2 regions of the Trichocoleus sp. DQ-A3 genome follow, and region 2 is predicted to be linked to the other one. Evidence: predicted binding sites of a transcription regulator. Region 2 holds the regulator's gene; the other holds the start of a gene.

Region 1 (11,903 bases), on a different contig from region 2:
TCCTGCTGGTGAGGCAGCACCGCGTAAACTTCCTAGCCTGCAAGGAGATGGGGACTCCGCCATTGTGTTGTCGCCAGAGGACATGGAGGAAGAAAACCAAAACGGTGGACCGGGCGCGGATTTGCTTGAAAAGAGCTGGCACCACGATGGCACAGCCAAACGAAATGCCGGGACATTCCACGGGTTGTTTCCCCATTTGCGCCAGATGAATGTGCCTCCGCAGCAAATCCAGCGCTTGATTGACAATCTGGACGTACGGCTAGTTTTTACCGCTCACCCGACGGAAATTGTTCGCCATACGATTCGCGGCAAACAGCAGCGGATTGCTAAGATTCTGCAACAGCTAGACCAGGCAGAAGAAGAATTTAGAGCCTTAGGTTTGACGACTTCTTGGGAAGCCGAGGCTTGCATCGAACAATTAACCGAAGAAATTCGCCTCTGGTGGCGCACCGACGAACTGCATCAATTTAAACCAACGGTGTTGGATGAAGTGGATTACACCCTCCACTACTTCCAGGAAGTGTTGTTTGATACGATTCCTCAGCTTCATCAACGCCTAAAACGCGCCTTAAAAGCTTCTTTTCCGGGACTAACTCCCCCTGTAAACAACTTCTGCCAGTTTGGTTCTTGGGTAGGGGCAGACCGGGATGGAAACCCCTCAGTCACCCCGAAAGTCACTTGGCAAACCGCTTGCTATCAGCGCGGTTTAGTGCTGGAGAAGTATATCCAATCGTTGCGGCAACTGACGAATCAGCTCAGCTTGTCGTTGCACTGGAGCGATGTCTTGCCAGATTTGCTGGACTCCTTAGAGCAGGATCGGTCGCAAATGCCAGAAGTATACGAGCATCTGGCAATTCGATACCGACAAGAGCCTTACCGCCTGAAGCTGGCATACATTCAGCAGCGTCTGCAAAATACCAGCGATCGCAACCGGCGACTTTCGGATGGAGAAAACTTGCATCGGCAAATCTCAGATAGCCAGTCTCACGTCGTTTACCGCTCTGGAGAAGAATTTCTAGCAGAACTTCGGCTGATTCACCGGAACCTGATTGAGACGGGTTTATCGTGCCGGGATCTGGAAAATTTAATTTGTCAGGTAGAAATCTATGGCTTCAACTTGGCGCACTTAGATATTCGCCAGGAAAGCACTCGCCATTCCGACACCTTCAACGAAATAACTCAATACCTGCAAATTCTGCCCAAAGCATACAACGATCTATCGGAAGCCGAGCGCGCGCTGTGGCTGGCAACGGAACTGCAAACCAAGCGCCCGCTAATCCCAGCAGAATTGCCATTTTCTGAAAAAATTTGCGAAACCGTTGAAACCTTCCGAATGCTGCGGCAGCTCCAGCTAGAGTTTGGTTCTCAAATTTGCCAAACTTACATCATCAGCATGAACCGGGAAGCCAGCGACGTTCTGGAAGTGCTGCTGCTGGCAAAAGAAGCGGGTCTGTATGACCCCTCCACAGGAAAGAGCAGCATCATGGTGGTGCCGCTGTTTGAAACGGTGGAAGACCTGAAGCGGGCACCCGCAGTCATGCAAGATTTGTTTGAACTGCCTTTGTATCGCGCTTGTCTTGCAGGAGGCTACGAAAACGTTAAAGATTCGCAAGCGTTAAAGGTTGAGGATTCAAACCAACCTGCCAACTTGGAATCTCCAACCTATAACCTGCAAGAGGTGATGCTGGGCTACTCAGACAGCAACAAGGATTCCGGCTTCTTGAGCAGTAACTGGGAAATCCATAAAGCTCAGAAAGTGCTACAAAAAATCGCCGAACAGTACGGCATCGCTTTACGGATTTTCCACGGGCGCGGCGGTTCGGTCGGTCGCGGCGGCGGTCCCGCCTACGAAGCGATCTTGGCTCAACCCGGTCATAGTATCAATGGGCGGATCAAAATTACCGAACAGGGGGAAGTGCTGGCTTCTAAATACTCGTTGCCAGAATTAGCTCTGTACAACCTGGAAGCGGTGACAACCGCTGTGATTCAGGCAAGCTTGCTGCGAACCGGGTTTGATGATATTGAGCCGTGGAACGAAATCATGGAAGAGTTGGCAACGCGATCGCGTGCCCACTATCGCGCCTTGATTTACGAGCAACCCGATTTAGTCGATTTCTTCCACCAGGTGACGCCCATCGAAGAAATCAGCCAATTGCAAATCAGCTCTCGTCCTGCTCGTCGCGGCGGTAAAAAGGATTTAGCAAGTCTGCGGGCAATTCCTTGGGTCTTTAGCTGGACGCAAACGCGCTTCCTGCTGCCGAGTTGGTACGGCGTCGGGACAGCATTGCAGGAGTTTTTGAACGAAGAACCCGAAGAAAATCTGAAGCTGCTGCGTTATTTCTATTTCAAGTGGCCTTTCTTCAAGATGGCGATTTCTAAAGCAGAAATGACCTTGTCGAAAGTCGATTTGCAGATTGCTCACCACTACGTGCGGGAGTTGTCCCACCCGGAAGATCGCGATCGCTTTGAAGCCTTATTTGAGCAAATCAAGAGCGAGTTTCACCTCACTTGCGATTTAGTTCTGACGATTGCGGGTCACAAACGGCTGTTGGATGGCGATCCAGTCCTGCAAAGGTCTGTGCAGTTACGCAACGGCACGATTGTCCCTCTGGGCTTTTTGCAAGTCTCTCTGTTAAAACGCCTGCGTCAACATGGCAAGCAAGCAGCCTCTGGTGTCGTCCATTCTCGTTACAGTAAAGGCGAATTGCTACGCGGGGCGCTGTTAACGATTAACGGGATTGCCGCCGGGATGCGGAATACGGGTTGATGGGGAATGGCTAATCAGTCAGGTCAAATCTGTTGAATTGTCCATAAAAGAACCCCACCCCCAGCCCCTCCCCGCAAGCGGGGAGGGGAGCCGGAGACGCAGGCTTTGGCGGGGTGGGGTTCCGGAAAATTGTGGCTAATCAGTCAGGTCAAATCTGTTTCATTACCCATAGGAGAACCCCACCCCCAGCCCCTCCTCGCAAGCGGGGAGGGGAGCCGGAGACGCAGGCTCTGGCGGGGTGGGGTTCCGGAAAATTGTGGGGAATAAACGGGATTTGATATCATTAACCATTACAAATAATTAGCCATTAGCTGTTAGCCATGAATAAAAAACGTATGTTAATTTGTACTTTTATGGCGTTAGCATCGGGTTGTTTCGGTGCTTACATGGGGGTACAAATTAAGTTACTGGCTGATAACCAACGCTGCGAAAGTATGACAAAAAATACCTTGGAATTCGCAGTATTCAAGACGGCGTGTCAAGCTTGGATGATGCCGGGAGCTTATATGCAAGGTAGCAGCAGCGGTTTGTGGGCGGGAATGGTTATGGGAGCTTTTATCGCGGGTTTGGCAACTCACCACAAGCAGCCTGAGTGAATTGATCTAAAGAGGAAGTTTAATAGCGGGTTGAGGAGAAGCGAATCGCCCTCTAATCTTCTACTATCTTCTCTCGAATCCAATCCACAATATCTGCAATCAAGTTCGGCTGACTGGGAGAGAAGGTTTGGAGATTACAAAGTTTAGCGCACACTACACAAATTGCGCCGTCAAATTTGCTTAAAGCATTAATAAATGCCTCGCTAAACCCCAGATATGATTCTTTATCTGTGCTTTCGTAGAAAACTAAAACTAGCTGACGATCGCTTTTACGCCTCAACTGATGCCAATAAAATTTTAGCTGTTGCAGGGTTGTGGGTTCGCCGTTTTGACGTTCTGGGAAATCTTGCCCGATCAGCCGATCGTAAATGTCGAGGGTGGGGTTTTCGCGATCGATGAACTTGCTGCCGTCGATGCAAATGGGTTGTACTTTATCCCTCAACTGAGGAGCGTTGTTAATGGCGGCGTGAAGAATTTCGGGTAAGTCAGCTGAGTTGATAGTTGGGTTTTTGGAAGTCGTTGTCTGTTCTACTTGCGTTTGCTGATGCCAAGCTTGATAAAATTTGGAATATGGTAACTCTTGAGCACATTGCCAGAGAATTTTGTAGCATTTATCAAAGCGATCAAAATTGGTTTCATAGACTTCATCGGTTAGGCAGCGCTGCAAAGCTGAAACAGATGAGGGCATCTGATTGATTTGCAGAATTTTCCCCAAACTATAAGCAGCCATCCTATAGGTAGGCTCATTTTCTGTAGTTTCCAGAATCCGGGATAACTCAGCAATTGCCACTTCGTTTCCCGTGCCAATTTTCCCCAAACTCTCGGCAGCCCTCGTACGGGTAGCCTCATCTTCTGTGGTTTCCAGAATCCGGACTAACCCAGCAATTGCCACTTCGTTTCCTGGGTCAATTTTCCCCAAACTCTCGGCAACCCTCGTACGGGTAGCCTCATCTTCTGTGGTTTCCAGAATCCGGAGTAACCCAGCAATTGCCACTTCGTTTCCTGGGTCAATTTCCCCCAAACTCTCGGCAACCCTCGTACGGGTAGCCTCATCTTCTGTAGTTTCCAGAATCCGGAGTAACCCAGCAATTGCCACTTCGTTTCCTGGGTCAATTTTCCCCAAACTCTTGGCAATGCTCGTACGGTTATAATCATCTTCTGTGGTTTCCAGAATCCAGCGCAACACAGCAATTGCCACTTCGTTTCCTGGGTCAATTTTCCCCAAACTCTCGGCAGCCCTCGTACGGGTAGCCTTATCTTCTGTAGTTACCAGAATCCGGAGTAACCCAGCAATTTCCACTTCATTTCCCGTGCCAATTTCCCCCAAAATATAGGCAACGCTCGTACGGGTATCCTTATTTTCTGTAGTTTCCAGAATCCGGAGTAACCCAGCAATTGCCACTTCATTTCCCGTGCCAAATTTCCCCAAACTACAGACAATGCTCCAACGGGTATCCTCATTTTCTGTAGTTACCAGAATCCGGAGTAACCCAGCAATTGCCACTTCATTTCCCGTGCCAAATTTCCCCAAAATATAGGCAACACTCGTACGGGTATAATCATTTTCTGTAGTTTTCAAAATCCGAAGTAACCCAGCAATTGCCACTTCGTTTCCCGTGCCAATTTCCCCCAAAATATAGGCAACACTCGTACGGGTATAATCATTTTCTGTAGTTTCCAGAATTCGGAGTAACCCAGCAATTGCCACTTCGTTTCCCGTGCCAATTTTCCCCAAACTATAGACAACGTTCGTACGGGTATAATCATTTTCTGTAGTTTCCAGAATTCGGAGTAACCCAGCAATTGCCACTTCGTTTCCCGTGCCAATTTTCCCCAAACTATAAGCAGCCATCCTACAGGTATCCTCATTTTCTGTAGTTACCAGAATCCGGAGTAACCCAGCAATTGCCACTTCGTTTCCTGGGTCAATTTCCCCCAAACTCTCGGCAACCCCCGTACGGGTAGCCTCATCTTCTGTGGTTTCCAAAATCTGGGCTAACCCAGCAATTGCCACTTCGTTTCCTGGGTCAATTTTCCCCAAACTCTCGGCAACCCTCGTACGGGTAGCCTCATTTTCTGTGGCTTCTAATAAGTTGATGAGTTTATTAATGACAAGGCTACAGTTAGTGTGTAACAAAGATGCTCTCGCTGCCTTAACAAGCGGTTCGAGATATGTCCACCATTCTTGTTTGTCAATGTTGAAATAACCAAAGCCCCATTTAATGATTAGCGTTACTATTTCATCTGCCCAAGGACAATCCTGAAACTCTGCAACCCCAGCTGAGGCTAGAAAATAGGCTCGATACCCATAAAAGTCATCGCACCCATCCCTGAACTCTATCAATGCCTGAATAAACTTCTCTTTCTGCTCCTTTTCCACATCCTCTCGCCCCAGCCACAGCAAAATCACTTCTTTCCACTGCGGCTCAAAAATCCGGTAAACATTCCCCGGTAATGGTTGAGGATTCTCATTGTCGTGAGTCAAGAAAAAGTGCCAATCCTCAATCGCCAGCGCTGCAAAATATTCCTGAAACGTCAGATGATAGAACGCATAAACAGGTTCATCGGTTTCCCCATCTCGGTACACCAAATTCAGCCAACCAATCTGTCGCGCTAACTCAAACCGGGATTCCCCCATCACCTGATATGCCAGCGACTCCCTCAGCTGTGACTGATTCTCAATTGCCGCAAGCGCCAACCTTCCCAATGCTGCATTCAATTCCTGCCGTTGCTCCCAGCTGATGGGAAACTCGTTCTTTTTCCACTCATAGAAATCTTCTCGAAATCGCTGGTAAAGCGTCGCCTTCGTCTTCGGCAACTCCCCTTGCTTCACCGCCCAGGTTTGACACAACAGCGTTAACCGCAAAGGATTTCTAATCAAATCCCGAATCCGTTCCCGCCCCGACTCGCCTAACTTCTCCCGTAACTGCTTCCCTAACTCTGGTTTCCCCGCCCTAGCAAACCACTCCCCAATAAACTCCCCCACCTGCGGATCGTCAAAATCCAGGGTGCGATAAACATCACAATTCGGCACTACCCGATCGTTTGCTTGCCAAACATTCAGCCGACAGGTTAACAGGGTTTGCGCCTGCGCCACCCAACCCCTCAGCTGATTTGCAATTCCTTGTAGAGGCGAATTTGCCTCCGTGGATGTATCCGCCCGTATTTCATCCACCCCATCCAACAGCAACCAAACCTGATGAGAATTAAACAACTGCATCAACTCAGTTTGCATCTGGGCTGATATCACCATTCCTTGAAGAGACAGCGCCTCCTTCAGCCAAAGCTGGAGTAAATACTCTTCCAAAGTTTTCCCATCCAAACTCCCCAGATGAATGCAAATCGGCAACCGGGAAACATTTTCTGAATCCTTAAGATAACGGGCAATTTGCTCTAACCACGTACTTTTCCCCGCCCCCGGTTCCCCAATAATCGCAATAGTCTTGCCCTTTCCTGCCTCAATCACCTGAGAGAGAAACGCTTTCGCTTCAAACCGCTTCTCAATTTCCTTCTCACTCAGCTGATATTGCAACCGCCCCTCATCTGCGGATGGGCAAAACTCCTCACCTCGTCGAGGCTGAGTTATCGGTTTTACCAATCCCAGCGGCACATAGATACCCACCTCATGCCCCAACCCCGTACCCGTCGCCTGTCGCCGGAATTGGTAACGCCTCAGCTGTTCCTCCAGCATTTTGTGGCAGATATCGCCCCAGTCAATCGGGTTTTCTGGCGTTGTATCTGGGGGATTCGGTTTTTTCGGATCGATTAACTCTGCTAGTTCTAAATTTAGGGAGGATGCGATCGCGATCGCACTCTCATAGTCAACATCTTCGTTCCCTGAGAAAAACCGCTTAACCGTCTTTTCACTCACCGATGCTGCTGTAGCAATGTCCAAATAAGTCCAACGCCTGCCTTTGTAATTGCGTTTAGCAGCTTTAGCGTCCATGAGTTTCTGCTTTCCAGCCTCGTTTACCTGAACGCTGTTGCGATTGCGGATTTCAGCCATAGTCAACGGAAAAGAGCAGTTGCGGATATTAATAGCTTAGGCGGCGTCACGGTTTGATGAGGGTCAGAAAGGGTCACTTAATCTCTGTCCCTAAGAGTTCGGCGGTTTCTCCAGGCGATTCGCTTTCGTGGAATTGTAAGGTTCAGCAATTCCACAAATGACCACCAACCTGTTCAAATATTTACTTATAGTTGAAAACCCAGAACTTCAAGCTTTACTCTTACTTGTTCTTATCCTGTCCTCAGACTCAGTTAATCTTAAGAAAGCCAGCGCTGTATCATTCCTTGTCCAAGCAGGATTGATTGATATCGGGGGCATTATTTCAGTTATGTCGGGAACATCCTTGCCATTAGTCATCCTTATGATGTTGGCGCAAGGCGTTTATTTGATTATCGATGCTTACCGCGCCGAAAAAAGTGGTCAGTAGACGAAGCGCGGGGCGAAGCATTCGCATGAATAATATTGGGTTAAGTAGCATAGGCGATCGCGCTTTCTTCTTTGCCCCTACCGCTAACCATCTGCACTATCGTTGAGTTGAATTGGAAAAGTATATGAAAAAACGCCGATGGGTGTGGTTCTTTAGTTTGCTGTTTGCTTCCCTGCTGGTTGTTACCAGTTGCGGCAACAATTTCGATGATGTCAAAAATCTCAAAGCCGGTGTTGGTAAGCAAGTTATCGTTTTAGGCGATAGCATTGCCTCTGGATATGGCGTGGAAAAGACAGAAGCTTTTCCCAGCGTGTTGAGTCGTCAACTCGGTTTGCCAATACTGAATCGCGGTGTTAGCGGCGATACAACCGCAATGGGGTTGAGTCGTTTACAAAAAGATGCGATCGCGGCAGAACCTTGGCTGGTAATTGTTGAATTAGGCGGAAACGATTTTCTGCGAAAAATTCCCAAAACAGAGACAGAACAAAACTTGCGGCAAATCGTAACTTCGATTCAACAACAAAAAGCAATTGTTGTGCTGCTAGGAATCAATCTCGGCTACATAGAAGATGAATATGATGAACTTTATCAGCGTGTTGCTAAAGATACACAGGCATATTTAATTCCACAGGTTTTAACTGGAATTGTCGATAATCCAAAAAATCGCCAGGAAGATATCATTCATCCAAATGCCGCCGGACACCAGCTTTTAGCTTCCCGCGTTGCTAAAAATTTACAGCCCTTATTAGCCCAGGCTACTTGGCCTCCAACCTTGTTGCAATATCGACGGAGTGCGAATCAAACATAGGAGCGATTTGCACTGAAACTGTTAAAAATTTCCCATAAATCGCTTTTTGTCAAGTCTCTTTGGTTGTAAAGGAATAAAATAGACATTAGCCTCTAGAGCTGACTTTCGCTGTTACGAATAAGAGGTAAAGATTTCGTAACAAGTCCTACAGAATTGGATCGTAGAAAGTCTGTATCCAATAAGAGTTTGCCCTTGTCTATTTCACTAGAGATTCTTTTATGACCTCCTCGATCCGCTTCCTCATGTGCGCTCCCGACCATTACGACGTGGATTATGTGATTAATCCCTGGATGGAGGGCAATATTCACAAATCCTCGCGCGATCGCGCCGTCGAGCAATGGCAAAAGCTTCACTACGTCCTCAAAGACCATGCCATTGTCGATTTGGTTGCACCCCAACGCGGTGTGCCTGATATGGTGTTTACAGCCAATGCTGGGCTGGTGCTGGGAGATACCGTCGTCCTGAGCCGCTTCTTCCACAAAGAGCGGCAGGGTGAGGAGCCTTATTTCAAGCAATGGTTTGAGGAAAAAGGCTATAAGGTGCATGAACTGCCTAAAGACTTGCCGTTTGAAGGCGCGGGCGATGCGCTGCTGGATCGAGAGGGGCGCTGGTTGTGGGCGGGATACGGCTTCCGCTCAGAACTCGATTCTCACCCGTTGTTGGCAAAGTGGCTCGACATCGAAGTGCTATCGCTGCGACTGATGGATGAGCGGTTCTATCATCTGGATACCTGCTTCTGTCCCTTGAGCGGCGGCTATTTGCTGTATTACCCCCCCGCATTTGATTCCTACACCAACCGCTTGATTGAAATGCGAGTTGCGCCGGAGAAGCGGATTGCCATTGAGGAAGCGGATGCAGTGAACTTCGCCTGCAACGCTGTGAATATTGACCACGTTGTGGTGATGAATAAGGCGAGTGAGGCACTCAAAAAACGCCTTGCCGATGTTGGATTTCAAGTTATCGAAACACCGCTGACAGAATTTTTGAAAGCCGGTGGCGCTGCTAAGTGCCTGACGCTGCGGGTGACGGAACCCGTCCGAGAAGAAGTCCATGCCAATGTCTCGGTGGAAAGCCGCACGATTCGCCTAGAAGGGCATTTGCTGGACTCCGGCTTAATCAACCGTGCTTTAGATTTAGTCGTAGAAAATGGGGGCAGCTTCCAGGTTCTCAACTTCAGTCTGGGAGAGCAACGGCAAAGTACCTCCTCTGCGGAGGTGAAAGTGTCGGCTCCTTCCCACGATGTGATGGAAGCGATTTTGTCGCAGCTTATCGATTTGGGTGCGGTGAATTTGCCCCAAGATGAGCGCGATGCCAAGCTGGAAGATGTCATCCAAGCTGGGGTAGCGCCAGATGATTTCTATGTGTCCACCATTTATCCCACAGAAGTCAGAATCAATGGGGAGTGGGTGCGGGTGCAAGATCAGCGCATGGATGGCGCGATCGCCATTACCCAAACTCCCAACGGACGGGTAGCACGGTGTAAACTGCTCCGGGATTTAGAAGTCGGCGAACAGGTGGTCGTTGATGTCGTCGGTATCCGCACGGTGCGGAAGACGGAATCCCGCGAACAGCGCAACACCCAAGAATTCAGCTTTATGTCTGCCGGGGTTTCCAGCGAACGCCGCGTGGAATTGGTAGTGGAACAAGTTGCCTGGGAACTTCGCAAAATCCGCGATGCTGGCGGTAAAGTGGTGGTGACAGCAGGGCCAGTGGTGATTCATACTGGCGGCGGCGAACACCTGACGCATCTGATTCGGCAAGGTTATGTGCAGGCGTTGCTGGGAGGAAATGCGATCGCTGTCCACGACATTGAGCAGTCCATGTTGGGAACTTCGCTGGGTGTGGATATGAAACGCGGCGTCGCTGTTCGGGGGGGACACCGCCATCACCTGAAAGTAATTAACACGATTCGCCGTTATGGCAGTATTGCCAAAGCTGTTGAGAACGGTGCGATTAACAGCGGTGTCATGTATGAGTGCGTCCGCAATGGCGTCCCCTTCTGCCTTGCCGGTTCCATCCGCGATGATGGCCCCTTGCCAGATACTCAGATGGACTTAATTAAAGCTCAGGAAGAGTATTCCCAACTGCTGCAAGGTGCAGACATGATTTTGATGCTCTCTTCGATGCTGCACTCAATTGGAGTGGGAAATATGACACCAGCCGGGGTGAAAATGGTCTGCGTAGATATTAACCCAGCCGTTGTTACCAAATTGAGCGATCGCGGTTCTGTCGAATCCGTCGGCGTCGTCACTGATGTCGGTTTATTCCTCAGTCTGTTAGTGCAACAGCTGGATAAATTAACCAGTCCTTATCACATTGCTCAAACAGCTTAATTATTGTGTAAACACGATAGGGTGGGCACTGCCCACCCTATTTTTTTTCCAATAGTAGCTCTGAAGGCGTGAAAACTGACAGTATTTTCTATCAACTATTTCAAACTTTTCCCAGCATCTTCTTTGAATTGATTGGGCAACCAGAATCAACTGGCAACACCTATCAATTCACCTCAGTTGAAGTCAAACAAACCGCCTTTCGCCTCGATGGTTTATTTCTACCCTCTGACGATTCTGCTGACCAACCCATTTATTTTGTAGAAGTACAATTTCAACGCGACGAAAGATTTTATCAGCGTTTTTTTGGAGAAATCTTCCTTTACCTATCTCAATACGAACGAGCTAACGATTGGAGAGGAGTGGTAATTTTTAGAAGCAAAAGCCTAGATCCAGGTGTGAAGCCCCAGTATCGAGAATTACTGACAAGCCCGCGAATTCGACGGATATATTTAGATGAATTAGGAGAAGCGGCAGATCGATCTCTTGGCGTGGGCGTGGTGAAATTAGTTGTAGAGACTAAAAAGAAAGCCGCTGACTTGGCAAGGCAGTTACTTAATAAAGCCAGCCAAGAAATTGCTGATGAAGGGGTCAGGCGGCAACTTATAGAGTTGATTGAGACAATAGTCTTGTACAAGTTTCCACAAATGACTCGCCAGGAGATGGAAGCAATGTTTGGATTCAGTGAGTTAAAGCAGACTAGATACTTTCAAGATGTCATGCAGGAAGCTAAAGAAGAAGGACTGCAAGAAGGTGAACTGAAAGCTAAGTTAGAAGCAGTGCCTCGATTATTGGCATTAGGGTTGACTGTGGAACAGGTCGCAGAGGCTTTAAGTTTGACAATTGAGCAAGCCAAACAAGCCGCAGAAGCGAAGACTTCCGATTAGGCACTTAATTAGTATTGCTGGGATGGGAATTCATTACCCAAATTATGGCAAATGGAATGCCCATACCCAGCCTACTGCCGAC
Region 2 (11,903 bases):
CTCAAAGGTTTAGAGCTGGTTGATTGTGCTAAAGCAAATGCAAAACAGGGAATTGAAACTGCGGCTCATCTGTCAGGCTATGGTGAGGATTTAGGCACCTTTAAGCGAGAACTCAAGAAAGCTTGTGAAGATATGGGCGTCACTTTCCATGAGTTGAGTGATTTGATTACCGATCAAGACTCTTTAATGAGTATGGAAGGGGAAATTGTTGCTCCTGATACAGCAACAGAATTGTAGACGCGAAATCTCATTCTCAACGTTTAATTTTACGTAGATCAAATTCGTTTGAGTCGCTATCATTTGAAAGCTCATCCCCAAACCCTCTTTGCCAGCGAAGCGGGAATAGCGAAGGGGCAGGAAGTAGGTTTCTATGCCCTTTCAGGACGCTACGCGGACAAGAATGCGTGGTCGAACAAGCGGATTTGATATCACCTTCTCATAACTTCCTAATTCAACTGAATACCCAGTTACTCGCTGCTTCTACAACTTCAAAATTAGCCGCGCCAAATTAAAGTAAATCAGTACGCCCAATACATCAACTGCCGTTGTAATAAACGGTGCTGACATCAAAGCCGGATCTAACCCGACGGCGCGGAAGATGAACGGAAGACCGGAACCTGCAACTGATGCCAAAACCGAGATAGCCACCAAACTAATCCCTACAGCCAGCGAGACTGACCAATCTCCATTCAGCAGCCAGAAAGCCCATAACGTTGCCACGGTGCCTAACATCACTCCCAGGAGTGCCCCAGCGATCGCTTCTCGCATTACCACCTGTGCTGGCCCCATTTCTCGAAGTTCTTCGGTATTTAAGCCCCGAATCACGACTGTCGAGGATTGAGAACCGACATTCCCGCCAGTGCCAGTTAACAAGGGAATAAACGCCGCCAGCGATACCACTTGCCGAAGAATTTCCTCTTCCGCTTTGATAATCGTGCCGGTGACAGTATTAGTTAGTAGCAAAACGAACAGCCAGACGACTCGCTTGCGAGCCACCGTGAGTAAATCTGTCTGGAAATAATTGTCGCCCCCCGACTGGAGACCGCCCTGTTTGTAAATATCTTCTGTCGTTTCTTGTTCAATGATGTCAATCACGTCATCAACGGTGACAATGCCCACCAAACGCTTCTCCCGGTCTACCACCGGGACAGCGAGAAAGTCATAGCGCCCGATCAGCCGCGCCACTTCTTCCTGGTCATCGCTGGTATAAACGCATACCACATCACGAGTCATAATGTCCCCAATCTTCTGCTCGGGATTGGCGATTACCAAATCGCGTAAGGATAAAATGCCCGACAAGTGACGAGCAGCATCCGTAATATAAAGGTAATAAATAATCTCAGTAGCATGGGCTAAACTGCGAATTCGCTCCAGCGTTTCCGCCACCGTCATGTTTTCTTTCAAAGAGATATACTCTGGTGTCATCAATCGTCCAGCAGTACCAGCCTCGTAACCCAACAACTGAGCTGTCGCTTGGCGTTCGGTGGGGGTGAGCTGTTCGAGCAGACGACGGACAACGGTAGCGGGCAGTTCGTCAAAAAGTCGTGCCCGGTCATCAGGGGACATTTTATCAACAATGTCCAGAACTTCCTGCCGCCGGAATTCCTCAATCAGCGCCTGCTGCACGCTAGAGTCGAGATATTCATAAACTTCAATCGCCTCGTCCTTGGAGAGCAAGCGAAAGGCGATCGCTTGCATCGCCTCTGGCAACCCTTCAATGGCTTCTGCAATGTCCGCCGGTTGCACCGGGACGAGGATTGCTTTTGCCCCCTGAAGGTCTTCCGCCTCAAGCAGCATTTGCAGCTGCATTCGGACGAGCTGCCGGAGTTCGCTGCGGGAGACTGTCTGGAAAGGAGTATTGGTGTCAGTCAAGGTAGACCCTCTTAATCCAGTGTTAAGTTTGTTGCTGCTTTTAGTCTAAAGGGCATTGGTACGGTTGTTTTCGTGGGATTTAAGAGTAAATGCAGCACCAATGAGAGCCAACCGCCCTACTTAATCAATTGTTGATATTTTTCCTGCACCAGTCTAGTCTCCAAGGATCGAGATTGAAGGCTCTGGGAATGGTGCGTGCTAAGCAGTCATAGGGTTCTTTCTACCGCCCGCTCCGAGCCAGAAGCGTGCCTAGCTGAACGCTAATAATTCCAAGTATGGCGCTACCTGCCCAGTAAATACCGGCGGCGGCATAACTGCGATCGCGCAGTAGAGTAGATGTTTCTAACCCATAACTGGAGAAAGTTGTGTAAGCTCCTAAAAAGCCGGTCGTTACCATCAATCGCACATCTAGAGGAATATTCGCTACCCGTTCTAAGGCGAGAGTGACAAAAAAACCCATCCCAAAGCAACCTGTAAGGTTGATAAAAAAGGTGCCGTAGGGAAAGCTGGTGCCGAAGCGTTGGGCAAACCAGAGGGTGAGATAGTAGCGACTCAATGCTCCAGCGATCGCTCCTAAACTGATGGCAATGGGATGACGAATCGCGGGGTCTTGCAGCATTTAACTTGAAAATTAGACTCTCGGACTGAGGAATGAAGGGTCTTCAATCCAGCGATTTCTCATAGGAGGTTAGGTTGGTTAACCCGTACCTTTGCTATCGTTTTTTCCCATAACCCTCTGAAATTATACCGATAGGCTGAAGGAAATATACTACAGAAATGCTATTTCTGATATAGCCCTTTATTTAAGCAGATGCCTTCAACGAGAGCAAGCGGAGTGAATCAGTTTAAAACCGTTGCCTGATTAGGTCTGTTTAGTGCGCCAATCATTACCGTCAGCTACTGGTTCATTGGTGGTTGGACGGGTGCCTTGGTAGGGATTGCTTTAGTAGCTGTGACGAACTTACGAACTCTACCATATCTACAATCGCGACACGTTAACTCAAGCCGTTGCTGTCACAATTGGTCGTGCGATCGCGTTTCTTGCCCCAATGGTTAGCTACCGCTGATGATTTATTGGTCTGTACTAGCATTTCTTCAATTTTCCGGTTTGTGAAATTAGTAGCCGAACCTTACTAAAAGCTAATCTTTTTCACTCAAAACTCTACTCATGAGATGTAGCCATGAATACAGAAGTCCCTAATAATACAGAAACCGCCATAACAGTTAGCCCGGAGACAAAGGCTATCGTTGATGAAAATATGGCAGGCGAATCCGAAGATTTGAAGCGTGAAACGATGGCGCTGATTGACGCCATTAAAAAACGGGCGCAGGTAGAAACAAAATCTGCTACCGAATATACTCGCGATGCCTATCTCAATGCAGTGAAACAAGCACGGGAGAAGATTGAACAGGATAAGTTGTTCGATCCAGAGCGAATTTCATACTCGATTAAACTCATTCAAATGGATGCAGAGAAGAACTGGGAGTCCATCGTGAAGGAAGTGTCAACTTTAGGCGATCGCCTTGCCGAAGCTGCTAAAGCGGCTTGGGATGTCCTGACAGCTCCTCGCACCCCTTCTTGATGTTGAAACAGTAATCACGCGCAACCACGCGCTGATATAAAACAGGGGCACTCAGCTAGCTGGGTGCCTTTCTAATTTTTTAATTCTAAATTCGGATAGCCTAATCTAGTCAGGCATTACCAGCAAGCTTTAGAATTTCACTGACAATAACAGGGTTTACTTCAGATGATTAACAAATATTGATTACTTAAATCTTGGCTGCGATTGGATAGGGTACTTTTATGAAAATTGCAACTCACAACAGATTGCTTGTCGCGGTTGCCAGCCTTCTGTTTGGATTAGCGATCGCTCTAATTTCTGGATGTGAAGCCATCTCAAATTTTCGGACTTCTCAAGTTAATTTTGATGCAACTGAGGGACAAGCCCGTAATTCGCAAATAGTCATCCCGCTTAAATTTAGCTGGGCTGATTCATTTTCAGAAGAGCTAGCAGCAGTCAAAATAGACGGCAAATGGGGCTATCTTGATAATAAAGGCAACTTCGCAATCAAACCTCAATTTGATAATGCCGAATCTTTTTTCCAAGGGTTAGCGGCTGTCAAATTAAAGAACAAGTGGGGCTATATCAATAAGAGTGGCAACTTAGTCATTAAACCAAAATATGATTTGGCTAAGAATTTTTCTCAAGGGCTGGCAGCGGTAAAGATAGATGGAAAGTGGGGATATATTGATAAGAAAGGCAACTTGGTAATTAACCCAAAATTTGATATTGCTGAATCTTTTTCTATAAGCGATCGCACTGAGTCAGCACTGGCGGCGGTAGAAATCGGTAAAAAGTGGGGCTATATCGGCAAGAAAGGCAACTTCGTCATTCAACCCCAGTTTGATGTTGCTGAATCTTTTTCTATAAGCGATCGCACTGAATCAGCCCTAGGACTCGCGCCAGTCAAAAAAGACAACAAATGGGGCTATATCGATAATCGGGGAGACGTTATTGTTCCGTTGGAATTTGAGGAAGCTAAGTTTTTTTCGGAAGGACTAGCAGTGATATCCAGTAATAATAAGTGGGGCTATATTGACAAAATGGGATATCTTGTTATTCCACTCCAATTTGATTGGGCTGGGGACTTTTCTCAAGGACTGGCGGGCATAACGATAGACACTAAGGTAGGCTATATTGACAAGGCAAGCAATGTTGTCATTCCCCCACAATTTGATAATATTTATAACTTTTCAGAAGACCTAGCAGCGGTAAAGAACGGCGACAAATGGGGCTATATCAATAAGAGTGGCAAATTCGTAATTAAACCCCAATTTGATAGCGCTCAATCTTTTTCGCAAGGGCTAGCAAAAGTTAAGATTGGCAATAAATATGGCTATATCCGCAAACCTCTTCCATAAGTTCTCATTTCTGAAGACATAGAAGAATTGAGAGTCAGTGGTCGCGGAAACTTCAGCAGAATGAAGCGAGAGCCTGGTGAGGATTTCCCCGGCTCTCGTTGCCTTTATCGGAGTGTATTTGCAAGGAAACCTATAACACGCCTTTAGAACTGGGGATCGTACCGCTACGACGGGGATCAACTTCGATTGCCATGCGGAGCGATCGCGCAAACGCTTTGAACGTCGCTTCAATAATGTGGTGCGAATTAATTCCATCGAGTTGGCGAATGTGCAGCGTCATCTGGCTGTGATTGACCAACGCCACAAAAAATTCCCGCACTAGCTGAGTGTCATAAGTCCCGACTCGCTGAGTCGGAATCTCCAAGCCATAGCTGAGGTGGGGGCGTCCGGAAAAATCTAACGCTACCTGAACCAACGCTTCATCGAGAGGGGCGAGGAAATTCCCAAATCGGACAATTCCTTTGCGATCGCCCAGTGCTTGATGCAACGCCATTCCTAGGGTAATTCCCACATCTTCATTGGTATGGTGGTCATCAATTTCCAAGTCTCCCGTCGCGGCTACATCCAAATCAATCAGGCTGTGAGAGGCGATTTGATGCAGCATATGGTCTAAAAACGGAATGCCAGTTTTTGCATTGCAAGTGCCATTCCCGTCTAATTTGACGGTGACGATAACATCCGTTTCGCCCGTCTTGCGGGGAACCCTTGCCATGCGAGGAGACAAAAGCTGTTCAATGCTTGGAGAAGGTGTAAATTGGCGATCGCGTGCCTGCATCGCAGATGCTCACTCAAGAAAATAAAGTTAAGTTTATTATCCTACGTTACTGAGCATTTGGGAGACGCGAAAGCCTTAAAAATGCAAAATTAAAAATTAAAAATTAGCAGAATCTTTGCTTTTTAATTTTTAATTTTTAATGTTTGATTCTTTTTACATCCCCATAATCTCGTATCCCGCATCGACATACAGCACCTGACCTGTAATGCCACTTGCCAAATCGCTACACAAGAAAGCAGCCGCATTTCCCACTTCTTTCTGAGTTACAGTGCGTCGCAGCGGTGCTACTTCCTCAACGTGATGGATCATATCCAGAATGCCACCTACCGCCGACGATGCCAAAGTGCGGATAGGACCTGCCGAAATTGCATTCACGCGAATATTCTGTGGACCTAATTCAGATGCCAGGTAACGGACACTCATTTCCAATCCAGACTTGGCAATTCCCATTACGTTGTAGTTGGGGATCACCTTAACGCCGCCTAGATAAGTCAGCGTGACAATACTGCCGCCTTCTGTCATCAGTGGTTTTGCTGACCCGGCAAGTTGCACCAGAGAATAGGTACTAATTTCTAGAGCTTGGGTGAAGCCAGCGCGGGTAGTGTTGCTAAAATCACCTGATAAATCTTCCTTGTTCGCAAAGGCAAGACAATGGATCAGGATGTCTAGCTTACCCCACTTATCGCGGATGGCGTCAAATGTAGACTGAATTTGGGTCTCATTCTGGACATCGCAGGGTAAAAACAAGCTGGGGTTGAGGGGTTCTACCAACTCTGCCACTTTTTTTTCAAAGCGACCCCGGTCGTCTGGCAGGTAAGTCACTCCTAGATTCGCACCCGCTTGGTGCAGTTGCTGAGCAATCCCCCAGGCGATCGATCGATTGTTGGCAATGCCGGTGACAAGGGCGTTTTTTCCGGTTAAATCTAGCATAAATGTCGATTTTGAAGGCAATATTAGAGGATATCCGATTTAGGGGAGTATTCAAGATCGCGATCGCCCGGAGCAAGGCTGTCTAGTACGGGTAAGGAGCGTGCCTCCTTACTCACCATGCATCCCACCCGATAGCGCAGATACTGTCAAGATATCAACATTTTCCGTCATAATCTTACTTGCCTTGAGCAGGGAGAGAACTAAAGAAGGTAGCCGGGGAAACTACTTTAAAATTTTGTATCAAATAGCACAAAAACCGCTTGGAAGTCAGTTTATCTGTGTCTAATGTCAGAAAACTCTCATAGTTGTTTTGCTATGGTTAAAGTTCCTCCGACAGAAAGTTGCAGAAGTCTGTAGGGCAGCATTTAGGAAAAAGGAAGTGGCAGTGACGCAAGATAGACCGCTAGCAGCTGTGTTCCGTCAACTGGGAGGTGGGGCGTTTCCACCCGTGGTGGAAACTTTTGAGCGGGGCAAGACGATCTTTTTCCCAGGAGACCCGGCTGAACGGGTATACTTTTTGCTCAAAGGTGCAGTAAAGCTGTCTCGCGTGTATGAAGCTGGGGAAGAAATTACCGTGGCGCTGCTGCGAGAAAACAGCGTTTTTGGAGTACTGTCCTTAATTACAGGGCATCGTTCGGATCGGTTTTATCACGCTGTAGCATTTACGCCAGTGGAGCTGCTTTCGGCACCGATCGATCAGGTAGAGCAATCGCTCAAGGATAATCCGGAGCTATCGATGTTGATGCTGCGAGGGCTTTCTTCGCGCATTTTGCAAACAGAAATGATGATTGAGACATTAGCTCACCGAGATATGGGATCGCGCTTGGTGAGTTTTCTGTTGATTCTGTGCCGTGATTTTGGCGTTCCTACCGCCAATGGAATTACGATCGATCTGAAGCTTTCTCATCAAGCGATCGCAGAAGCAATCGGCTCCACCAGGGTAACTGTCACCCGCTTACTGGGAGATTTGCGGGAGGAAAAAATGATTTCTATCCACAAGAAAAAAATTACGGTACACAACCCAGTTACACTGAGTCAGCAGTTTACTTGAAAACAGCTAGAGGCTCTCGTCAGGTTGTAGGTTAGGTTGTTGGTTAAAACGGCATGGTAGCGCGAGCAGGTTATCCAGTTTTAACATTTAGTCGGGAGTTGAGTTAAAAGGTGTCAGGTTTTAAGCGGATAGTTTTCAACCTTCCAACCTTTAACCTTTCCGATTTCACCTTCGATCTTTAATTCCTGTTAACCCTTTCTCTAGCCTGCGATGCGATAGGCTGTAACTGGAATGACTGTAGCAGACAATGACCGACAGTGCGCTCTTCCTGATTTTGTCTATTTTAGTGTTGGGAAGCGTCATCGCAACGGTAGGCGATCGCATTGGCACGCGCGTGGGAAAAGCACGCCTGTCGTTGTTCAATCTGCGTCCCCGCAAAACAGCTGTTTTAGTAACGATTCTGACAGGGCTAACGATTTCTGCCTCAACACTAACAATCATCTTCGCGACCAGCGAACAATTGCGGATTGGAGTTTTTAGACTCCAAGAAGTGCAGAAAAAACTCAAGACAGCAAGTAAGGATATTGCTAAAGCGAACGAGCAGAAACGGAAAACCGAAAGCGAACTTGCTAAAACCGCCGCCCAAAAAGAGCAAGTAGAGAAGGAACTCGCTCAAGCTCGCACCCAGCAATCTGTCGCTCAGCAGCGCTTAGATGCGATTAATCGATCTTTGGCAGCTGCGCTGGCTAAACAAGGCCAGACGGAGGCGCAACTAAATCAGACTCAAAGCGAACTGACCCGGGTTGCCAGCAGCTTTCAGCAAACCCAAAAACAGCTTACATCTGTCTCAGGGCAAGCCAAGACGCTACGTTCGGAAATCCAACAACTTCAAGCAGAACGCCAAGAATTGCTCCAGCAGCGAAATCAAGTCAGAGCTGAAATTACTGAATTCAAAGCGAAAGTGACTCAGCGCGACCAAAAAATTGCCCAGCAAGACCGAGCAATTAGCCAACGCGATGAGCAAATTCTCAAGCGGGATCAAGCCCTTGTGGAACTTGATGAGAAACTTGCTGCCTTTCGGAAGAGCCTGAGCGATCGCGATGAGCAAATTGCCCAGCGAGACAAAGCCTTATCTCTACTTGATAACAAAATTTCTCAACGAGATGAGGTGATTGCCCAGCGAGAAAATCGCCTTAAAGAACTCGAAAAACAACAAGCTTCCCTAGAGCAGGAAGTGGCAACCTTAGAACAGTATTACCAGTCTTATCAAACTTTGCGTCAGGGTAGTCTGGCTCTGCTGCGCGGTCAGGTTCTGGCGGCTGGCGTTTTTCGTATTGTCGAGCCAGCTGCAGCCCGACAGGTCATTGAGCAGCTATTACGGGAAGCGAATCGGACAGCGATTAAAGCGACCCAACCCGGTCTCAACAAGGTGGCGAACGAACGGGTCGTGCAAATTACAGAGGCACAGGTCGAGCAACTGATCAACCAGATTCAGGATGGTCGAAACTATGTAGTCCGAGTTTTTTCGGCTGGTAACTATGTCCAGGGAGAAAAGCAGGTACAAGTCTTTGCAGACGCCGCACCCAATCAAGTTGTATTCCGCACTGGTGAAGTCGTAGCAACGACATCTGCCGATCCTTCAAACATGACCGACCAACAAATTCGGCAGCGGATTGACCTGCTGCTTGGAGCATCCCAGTTCCGAGCTACTCGCGCGGGGATTTTGGGCGATACAGTTCAGGTTGGCGACAATCGAATTGTTAGCTTGATTCGGTTTATCGAGCAGTTGAAAAAGCACAATAAGCCGATTTCTCTGAAAGCAGTCGTGGCTGAGGACGCCTATATTGCCGGACCCATGAAATTAAATTTGGAGGCGGTTGAAGACGGAGAAGTTGTGGTCAGGATGTAATTTATTAGTCATTAGTGATGAGATGATGACTAATGGCAATTAACCATTTGTAAATTAGCGATTAGCCAATTCAGATGATTTTAGGGTTCGATCCAGGGCGCGATAAGTGTGGTTTAGCCGTAGTGGGGAAAGACAATTCTCTGCATTACCACCAGGTTGTACCAGCAGAAGCAGCGATCGCAACGATCCTTGACTTATGTGAAAAATTTCCGATTGATACTCTAGTGATGGGCGATCAAACCACTTCCAAAAGTTGGAAAAAGAAACTTCAGCAAGAGTTCCCAACGTCGGTGCCGATTGTCCTGGTAGATGAGCGCTACAGTACCTTGGAAGCACGCGATCGCTATTGGCAAATGTACCCTCCCCAAGGTTTAGGACGCCTGATTCCCCAAGGTATGCGGAGTCTACCCCGACCAATCGATGACATTGTTGCCATCCTCCTCATCGAAAGATACATGAAGCAACGAGAGACGAGGAACTAGGAAACTCTGTCATTCTTAACTTTCTTAATTTAAACTGAACTCAAAACTCAAAACTTTTAAAGTTCCGCCCGGATCGTAAACGCATAGTCCCCTCCAGGCTCTAGCTGGTAATCTTTCTGTTCTAAAAATCGACCCAGAGGTTCCTGAATTAAAGCGCGTCCCAAAGAGGGTGTCACCGACAATTGACCCTGTCGGAAACACCACTGGAACTGCCATTCATATTCCGCCGCCGTGACTTCCCCTGCCAGAAAGCCCCGTTGCCAGGAAAGATGGGTAATTCGGACGTGGGCAGTAGTTTGAGGTAAACGCTTAGAACTCACAATCGCTGTGCCGATCAAATACCTTCATTCAGCAACAATACTAAACTTATTGCGATCGCCTTCGAGATAACATCATTCTCACAGCTGATACTGAGCTGGCACGAACCGAGTAAAAATATCCCTCTGGATATGGAAAGTGCCAGACTAGATCGGTATTGACTAGGATGAAAGAAGAGTAACATCTGAGCAAAAAAGGTGCAATTTTGAGTCGTTTATCGTCTGACCGAACCCCAAATGCCAGCCAGTTCCCTTCACAAACCCCGGACGCGACAGATTTGGATCGGGAACTAGATAACGCCATTTTGAGCTTTGATGACATCCAAGCAGAACTGAATTACAAAAAGGCGCAAAATGCTCTGCGAGACTTGGTAGATAACCTGGATCTCACTCCTCAAGAGCGGACGGGACTGGAATCCGAGATTAATGATTTGGCAACGATGCTGGAGAAGTTAGATCGATCGGTCGTCCAGATTGCCGCCTTTGGGATGGTGGGACGGGGTAAATCTTCAGTACTGAACGCCTTATTAGGTCAGAACGTGTTTGAAACGGGACCGCTTCATGGCGTCACCCGCACCCATCAAGGTGCCAGCTGGCAACTGACTCAGGAGAATGAGGCGGGAAGCGTCAGCGATATCCTACGAGTCACGCTGCCGAGTGCGGGCAATTCCCAAATCGAGCTAATTGACACCCCTGGAATTGACGAAGTAGACGGAGAAACCCGCGAAACCTTAGCCAGACAAGTTGCCAGACAAGCAGACTTGCTGCTGTTTGTCATTTCGGGCGACATGAACAAGGTGGAATACGAGGCGCTCTCGCAATTGCGGGAAGTCGGTAAACCGATGTTGCTGGTATTTAACAAAATTGACCAGTATCCGGATGCCGACCGGATGGCGATTTATCGCAAAATTCGGGATGAACGGGTGCGGGAATTGCTCTCACCGGATGAAATTGTAATGGTTGCTGCCTCTCCCCTGGTGGCGCAGGCGGTTCGCCGTCCTGACGGAACGAGGGCAGTGCAGCGACGACCGGGAACGCCCCAAGTTCTGGATTTGAAGCTGAAAATTCTGGAAATTTTGCACCGAGAAGGCAAGGCTTTGGTAGCGCTCAACACCATGCTGTATGCCGATGATGTGAACGAACAGATGATTGCTAGGAAGATGCAGATTCGCGATGAAAGTGCGAATCAGATCATCTGGAAAGGGGTGATGACGAAGGCAGTTGCGATCGCCCTCAACCCGGTCACGGTTGTCGATCTCCTCAGCGGTGCCGTTATCGACGTGGCAATGATTCTCACGTTATCTAAACTCTACGGCATTCCCATGACTCAGCCTGGAGCGGTGGGACTGCTACAAAAAATTGCCATCAGTATGGGCGGAATTAGCGCTAGCGAACTTTTGGCAACTTTGGGACTGAGTTCCCTGAAAAGTCTCTTAGGACTCTCCGCACCCGCAACGGGTGGGGTGTCTTTAGGTCCCTATCTATCAGTTGCCGTGACTCAGGCAGGTGTTTCTGGGGTTTCTTCTTACGGGATTGGACAAGTCACTAAAACTTACTTGGCAAATGGCGCTTCCTGGGGTCCCGATGGCCCAAAAGCCGTGGTAAGTCGCATTCTGACTTCACTGGATGAAGCCTCAATTTTGAATCGGATTAAGAATGAGTTGAGTGCAAAGTTAGTGAATTAAAACACGCGATCGCTCTTTT

What was found. Region 2 encodes NtcA, which controls nitrogen genes in cyanobacteria. Its sites were predicted from a motif close to TTTGTANNNNNNNNTACAAA; they were not measured.
Region 1: NDI44_RS06320 (TIGR00300 family protein) is a predicted target of NtcA. The motif match lies at 8,737-8,756, and genes of this name have one in related genera.

The regions. Positions count from the first base shown of each region.
Region 1 covers NZ_JAMPKC010000002.1:705,115-717,017, reverse strand. The annotation lists gene ppc (phosphoenolpyruvate carboxylase) at 1-2,767, shown strand, start outside; gene NDI44_RS06340 (hypothetical protein) at 3,088-3,363, shown strand; gene NDI44_RS06335 (HEAT repeat domain-containing protein) at 3,416-7,369, opposite strand; gene NDI44_RS06330 (hypothetical protein) at 7,527-7,796, shown strand; gene NDI44_RS06325 (GDSL-type esterase/lipase family protein) at 7,921-8,604, shown strand; gene NDI44_RS06320 (TIGR00300 family protein) at 8,823-10,937, shown strand; gene NDI44_RS06315 (Rpn family recombination-promoting nuclease/putative transposase) at 11,006-11,821, shown strand.
Region 2 covers NZ_JAMPKC010000001.1:2,002-13,904, forward strand. The annotation lists gene NDI44_RS00015 (hypothetical protein) at 1-237, shown strand, start outside; gene mgtE (magnesium transporter) at 481-1,872, opposite strand; gene crcB (fluoride efflux transporter CrcB) at 2,093-2,491, opposite strand; partial or broken gene NDI44_RS00030 (hypothetical protein) at 2,741-2,933, shown strand; gene NDI44_RS00035 (hypothetical protein) at 3,054-3,455, shown strand; gene NDI44_RS00040 (WG repeat-containing protein) at 3,677-4,795, shown strand; gene hisB (imidazoleglycerol-phosphate dehydratase HisB) at 4,926-5,570, opposite strand; gene fabI (enoyl-ACP reductase FabI) at 5,724-6,500, opposite strand; gene ntcA (global nitrogen regulator NtcA) at 6,880-7,551, shown strand; gene NDI44_RS00060 (DUF3084 domain-containing protein) at 7,799-9,400, shown strand; gene NDI44_RS00065 (pre-16S rRNA-processing nuclease YqgF) at 9,475-9,882, shown strand; gene NDI44_RS00070 (DUF3146 family protein) at 9,939-10,202, opposite strand; gene NDI44_RS00075 (GTP-binding protein) at 10,478-11,884, shown strand.